Regions from separate parts of the Marinobacter sp. L-46 genome, predicted to be linked through region 2. Evidence: predicted binding sites of a transcription regulator. Region 2 holds the regulator's gene; each other region holds the start of a gene.
What was found. Region 2 encodes LexA, which represses DNA repair genes until DNA is damaged. Its sites were predicted from a motif close to CTGTNTNNNNANACAG; they were not measured.
Positions count from the first base shown of each region.

Region 1: recA (recombinase RecA) is a predicted target of LexA. The motif match lies at 1,350-1,365, and genes of this name have one in related genera.
Region 3: recN (DNA repair protein RecN) is a predicted target of LexA. The motif match lies at 1,290-1,305, and genes of this name have one in related genera.

Region 1 is NZ_JBSXOP010000090.1:118,655-120,919, reverse strand. Features, by position in the region: gene mutS (DNA mismatch repair protein MutS) at 1-694, opposite strand, end outside; gene pncC (nicotinamide-nucleotide amidase) at 798-1,298, shown strand; gene recA (recombinase RecA) at 1,423-2,265, shown strand, end outside.
Region 2 is NZ_JBSXOP010000061.1:51,496-53,760, forward strand. Features, by position in the region: gene AC13DJ_RS09835 (DUF6586 family protein) at 1-136, shown strand, start outside; gene AC13DJ_RS09840 (hypothetical protein) at 192-464, shown strand; gene AC13DJ_RS09845 (cell division inhibitor SulA) at 483-974, opposite strand; gene lexA (transcriptional repressor LexA) at 990-1,598, opposite strand; gene AC13DJ_RS09855 (amidoligase family protein) at 1,768-2,265, shown strand, end outside.
Region 3 is NZ_JBSXOP010000053.1:35,331-37,595, forward strand. Features, by position in the region: gene dnaK (molecular chaperone DnaK) at 1-409, opposite strand, end outside; gene grpE (nucleotide exchange factor GrpE) at 530-1,108, opposite strand; gene recN (DNA repair protein RecN) at 1,372-2,265, shown strand, end outside.

The sequences.
Region 1 (2,265 bases), on a different contig from region 2:
GCAGGTCTTCGCAGCCAAAACCGGTGAGGTCACGCACCTGTAGCTGCTGGGTAATCACCCGCCGGGCCGAATCCAGCTCGAACAGCCAGGGGCCTTGCCGGCGGACACCGGTGAAGCCTTCCAGCAGGTCACCGAAAGGGAAGTATTCGCTGATCAGGATCTCGGCCGGGCGTAGCCGCTGCAGTTCCCCCTGCAGGGCTTCCAGGCTGTCCAGTTCAGACACCGCAAAGCGACCACTGGAAATATCCAGCGAGGCAAAGCCGAACTGCTCTTTATGGCTGAAAATAGCCGCCAGCAGGTTGTCGCGGCGGTCTTCCAGGAAGGCTTCATCGCTGAGGGTGCCGGGGGTAACAATGCGCACCACCTTCCGTTCCACCGGCCCCTTGCTGGTGGCCGGATCGCCAATCTGTTCGGCAATGGCAATGGATTGACCCGCGCGCACCATGCGGGCAATGTAGCCTTCAGCGGCGTGGAAAGGCACGCCGGCCATGGGAATAGGGTTGCCACCGGACTGTCCCCGGGCGGTCAGGGTAATGTCCAGCAACTCGGCCGCTTTTTTGGCATCGTCATAAAACAGCTCGTAGAAGTCACCCATGCGGTAGAACACCAGCTCGTTCGGGTGCTCCCGCTTGATCTTCAGGTACTGCTGCATCATGGGAGTATGCTTGGAAAGATCGGTCTGGGTTGCAGGCATGGAAGCGTCCGGTTGATCGTGCGTTTGGGTCAAAGCGGGGATTGTAAGAAAATAACGCCCGGGATGAAACGAAGGGTTTGGCAACAGAAGCTTGGAGACGGCTATGCAAGCAACCGATCAGCAACTGGAAACCGCCGGCAATGCGCTGGGAGACTTGTTGATGCAGCAGGGCAGAACCATGGCCACCGCTGAAAGCTGCACCGGTGGCTGGGTGGCCAAGGTGCTGACAGACAGGGCGGGTTCCTCTGCCTATGTGATGGCCGGGCTGGTGACCTACAGCAACGAGGCCAAACAGGCCATTCTGGGCGTGGAAGAAAAGGCGCTGGCCGAACATGGCGCTGTCAGCGAACCGGTGGTGCGCCAGATGGTGGCCGGTGCCGTTCGCGCCACCGGTGTGGATGTGGCCGTGGCCATCAGCGGCGTTGCCGGCCCCGGCGGCGGCAGCGTGGAAAAGCCTGTGGGCACGGTATGGTTTGCCTGGGGTACCGGCCCGGACAACACGCAAACCCGTGTTCAGCACTTTGACGGCGACCGGGAACAGGTACGCCGGCAATCGGTTTTGTATGTGTTGCAAGGGGTTACGGAGTTTCTGAAAACACTGTGATGTTTTTCACCCCGGCAGGGGTTGGTCTGTGCCAAGGCTTATGTTTTAATACTGTTCAAATATACAGGAAAACACTGGATACACCTCCGGTGTCGTCATATCGAATAGTGAGGGGCAGGTAACAATGGAAGACAACCGCAAGAAAGCACTCAGCGCAGCACTGGGCCAGATTGAACGTCAGTTCGGCAAGGGCGCCGTGATGAAAATGGGCGACCAGCCCCGTGAAGCCATTCCTGCGGTATCCACCGGCTCCCTGGGGCTGGACGTGGCCCTGGGTATTGGTGGCTTGCCGTATGGCCGGATTGTAGAGATCTACGGCCCGGAAAGCTCCGGTAAAACCACCCTGACCCTGCAAGTTATCGCCGAAGCGCAGAAAGCCGGTAAAACCTGTGCCTTCATCGACGCCGAGCACGCACTGGACCCTATCTACGCTGAAAAGCTGGGCGTAAACGTCGACGACCTGCTGGTCTCCCAGCCGGACACCGGCGAGCAGGCCCTGGAAATCGCGGATATGCTGGTACGCTCCAATGCCATCGACGTCATCATCGTCGACTCGGTAGCGGCCCTGACTCCGAAAGCGGAAATTGAAGGCGAAATGGGCGACAGCCACGTAGGCCTGCAGGCCCGTTTGATGTCCCAGGCGCTGCGTAAGCTGACCGGTAACGTGAAGCACGCCAACTGTCTGATGGTGTTCATCAACCAGATTCGTATGAAGATCGGTGTGATGTTCGGCTCGCCCGAGACCACCACCGGTGGTAACGCCCTGAAATTCTACTCTTCCGTACGCCTGGACATCCGCCGCATCGGCGCGGTGAAGGACGGCGACGAAGTGGTAGGTAACGAAACCCGCGTAAAAGTCGTCAAGAACAAGGTGTCTCCGCCGTTCAAGCAGGCCGAGTTCCAGATCATGTATGGCAAGGGCATCTACCACATGGCCGAAGTTCTGGACATGGGTGTGAAAGAAGGC
Region 2 (2,265 bases):
GACGGTCTCTGCCGACAACATTATTGCGGTAGCCGCAGAAGAAGGCCCGGACCGCTCCCTGCAGGCACTGGAACAGACCAGGGCAGCCATGGCCATTTTTGCAAGGGAACTCGAAGAGCGGCACGGCGAGTGGTAGCAGCCCTGACCACGGCTGCACCGAAACAACCCGAATGACGACAAAGGTTTAACGAATGTCACCATCGTTTTTTGAAATTGTACAACTCTCTGACGGCGACTACGCGTTGCGCCGGATAGACGATGATGCCGCCCCACTGGTGCGCATTTCTTTTTCCGAAGAAGCCCGGGACATGATGGAGAACCGGGATATGAACGTGGCAAAGGCCATGATTGCTGCAGGCATTGAAGCCGCCGGCAATATCGACTACGACATGGGCCATGACATGGAATGGGATGACGAAGACGGCGACGCGATCGACCCCCAGCCCAGCTATACCCTGCACTGACCGATACTGCGCCAGCCCTCAGCGCTGGCGCAAAATCACCCCGTGACTGTTGCCTTTCGCAGAAGCCTTTTGCAGTGAATCAAAGGCGGCGCGCCCCAGCTTGTTGGTCCAGAGCACTACCGCATGACAGGTACCTGCGCCCAGGGCGCGCTCTGCCAGTTGCTGGGCCGGGTATTCCGCGGTTGAACGCAGCACCAGGATCTCGTTCGCCACAATGCCATGCATCTTCTGCCACTTGGCCACCAGCGCCTGGGGCGGATCAATCCACGCCAGCCAGCGCTTTTCCTGGTTCAGCTGGGTGAGCATGGGCAATAACAGCTGAAAGTTCTCTACCTGTCCTTCCGGCAGGATAATCTCCGTCACATTGCCGCCCAGGCCCGAATGACCCGCTGCCGAACCACCTGCAGGCCGACGCATGCTTGCCGGGCGCTGACCCGCAGAGATCGCTTGCGCCGGTGCCACTGTGGCCGGATGAAACGCCATGTTCTGATTGAAGCTCAACTGTTCCATAACTCACCTGCCTGTTCAGTGAAGATCGGAGCGCCGGATTACACCCACACCAAGACCTTCGATAAACAATTCCTGCTCACTCAGATCCACTTCGATAGGAGCAAACTCTTCGTTCTCCGCAATCAGCCAGACCCTTGAGCCTTCACGGCGGTAGCGTTTGACGGTAACTTCCTCGCCCACCCTGGCCACGACTACCTGGCCATTGTGAACATCCTGGGTGCGATGCACCGCCAGCAGGTCGCCATCCAGGATGCCGATATCCTTCATACTCATACCCCGAACCCGCAGCAGGTAATCTGCCGAGGGCGAGAAGAAGTCCGGCTTCAGGGTGCAATGATCTTCCACATGCTCCTGCGCCAGGATCGGGCTACCCGCTGCTACCTGACCAATGACCGGCAACCCCAGATCCGGCTCAGCCTCCGGCAGGCGAATACCGCGGCTGGCGCCCGGCACCATCTCGATCGCACCTTTGCGAGCCAGCGCCCTGAGATGCTCTTCCGCCGCATTGGCCGAGCGGAAACCCAGCTCGGCAGCGATTTCTGCGCGAGTGGGCGGATAACCGGTTTCATCCAGATATCGCCGGATAATATCCAGCACCTGGGACTGTCGGGCGGTCAGCTTCATGCTTTTTCTCCGGGGTTGTTCGTCCTGGTTTTTTATACAGTGATTTGACTATATACAGTGTTTTATCCAGTGTAAAGTCCCTGTGCAGTTTCTTTCCTTTGGGTAACGGGACACGGCGCAAGCCTGTGTTAAGGTGACCTGAAACGAAGCAAGGGGATGCAAACACTCCATGAACGCAGCCAATCGTTGCAAGATGCCGGAAAGACTGAAAAACCACGAAGGTGGAGAACGTCGCGTAGGGGTCGAAATCGAGCTTTCGGGGCTCGGTTACGAACAACTGGTGCAGCATGCCGCCCGCTTGCTCGGCGGGTCGCCGGAGCTGACCTCACGCTACGTGACCGCACTGGACACCGAACATGGCCGCTTTACCATCGAACTGGACTCCGATCCCATCAAGGAGCTGGACCTGGACGACGAGCGCCTGCCGCAATCCATCCGGGAGCTGGGCAGCCATGCCATGGATGTGATCGACTTTGCTGCCGAGAAGGTCATTCCGCTGGAGATTGTCGGCCCGCCGCTGGCGTTCTCGAAACTGGAACTGATCGAAACCCTGATGGATGAGCTACGGGAACTGGGCGCCGAAGGTAGCCGTGAAGCCATCTACTTTGCCTTTGGCCTGCAGCTGAACCCGGAATTGCCGGACCTGGAACCCGCCACCCTGGTAGCC
Region 3 (2,265 bases), on a different contig from region 2:
CGGTTACTGTCTCGCCCAGGTAGTCTTCTGCAGTCTTCTTCATTTTCTTGAGGACTTCGGCAGAAACCTGCGGCGGAGCCATCTTCTGGCCTTTCACTTCTACCCAGGCATCGCCGTTATCAGCCTTGGCGATCTTGTACGGCACCATCTTGATGTCTTTCTGAACCACGTCATCTTCAAAACGACGACCGATCAGACGCTTGATGGCGTACAGGGTATTTGCCGGGTTGGTGACCGCCTGGCGCTTGGCAGACTGGCCAACCAGTGTTTCGTTGTCGTCAGTGTAGGCAATGATGGACGGGGTGGTGCGATCACCCTCGGCGTTTTCAATTACCTTTACCTTGTCGCCATCCATGATGGCCACACAGGAGTTGGTGGTTCCCAGGTCGATACCAATAATTTTGCTCATCGAATCACTCCAAGATCTTTCTGAATTCTGCTCCGGAGTGAGACCACCCCGGCTGTCGCTGTTTAATCGCTATATTGGCGCTTTCAGCGGCTTTTCAAGCCCCGGCGGCGCCTTTTTTGATCAATTTTCTGCTTTTGCCACTACAACCATGGCCGGACGAACAACACGGCCGTTCAGCAGATAACCCTTCTGCACCACCGCCACCACACTATTGGGCTCGGCGTCCGGGGCCGGCACCATAGACATGGCTTCGTGCTGCTGCGGGTCGAACGGTTCACCCACCGGGTTCACCTGCTCCACGTTGAATTTCTTCAGGCTGCTCATGAACAGGCTGAGGGTCATTTCCGCGCCTTCGCGGATAGAAGCCACCAGTTCGCTGGCGTCTTCCTGCCCTTCCGTGCTTTCCACGGCCTTCTCCAGGCTGTCGGCCACCGGCAGCAATTCCTTGACGAATTTTTCCAGCGCAAACTTGTGCGCCTTTTCCACGTCGATTTCGGCCCGGCGGCGCACGTTCTGCATTTCTGCCTGGGAGCGCAACGCCTGGTCCTGGTACTCCTGCAGCTTGGCCTTCAGGGCATCCAGCTCGGAACCCTCCTGCCCCGCCTCGCCAGCTTCCGGCTCGGCATCAGCCTGTTCCGCCTGCGCGGCTTCGTTCAGCTCTTCTTCTACCTGTTCGTTGCGCTTTTCGTCAGCACTCATGACAACTCCTGATGGATTTTCCCAGGGCCCGAAGGCCTGCGGCTGGTTTAAGCCCCGCCCGTTTCAGGGCAGGAAAATACGACTTTGCGAACGAATATGGGGCCCGCCGGGCGGGTTTCAACCTTCCGGGATGCATTCTTTACAAATTCGGGGCACAGGTTATTTGCAAACAGGAAAAACCCTGTATATATTCACAGCAACTGTATGGAATCACAGTATTCGAAATTTTCAGAGACAACAGACTCTGAACGGAGGTAATCAGCATGCTTATCCAACTGACGGTCTCGAACTACGCCATTGCTGAACGGGTTGAATTGCAGTTCAGCAAGGGCATGACAGCACTCACCGGCGAAACCGGTGCTGGCAAGTCTATCGTTCTGGATGCCCTAGGCCTGGCCATGGGCGGCCGCGCAGACGCCGGAGCTGTGCGCCACGGAGCCGAGCGTGCCGATATCAACGCCAGTTTCGATATCTCGAGAATTCCGGAAGCCCGGCAATGGCTTGAAGCCCACGAACTGGATGACAAGGAAGACTGCATCCTGCGCCGCACCATCCGCAAAGATGGCCGCAGCAAAGCGTTTATTAACGGCCAGCCCTGCCCGCTGTCCCAGCTCAAAGAACTGGGCGGCCTGCTGATGGACATCCACAGCCAGCACCAGCACCAGTCACTGTTGCGCAAAGACACCCACCGCAAACTGCTGGACGAGTTCGCCGGCGCCGAACAACTGGCCGACCAGGCCCGCAACGCCTGGAAAGTCTGGAACGCCACCCGACAGAAACTGGAACAGCGCCGGCACAACGCCGACGAAGCCGAGGCCAGGCTGCAACTGCTTCGCTACCAGGTAGAGGAACTGGACCGGCTGGCACTGGAAGACGGCGAACAGGAGACCCTTGAGCAGGAGCAGGCCCAGCTGAGCCAGGCGGATGCAGTACTGCACAGCAGTCACCAGGCCGCCCTGCTCTGCACCGAAGATGACACCAGCGCAGCCGCCCTGGTACGCCAGGCCCTGCAGCAACTGGAGCAACTGCCGCTGGAAGTCCCGGCACTGGCCGATACCCTGCAGATGCTGAACGAAGCACAGATCCAGATTTCCGAAGCCGGCGACAACCTGCGCCGGTTTGTTGACGACTATGAAGCCGACCCGGCGCGGTTAGCC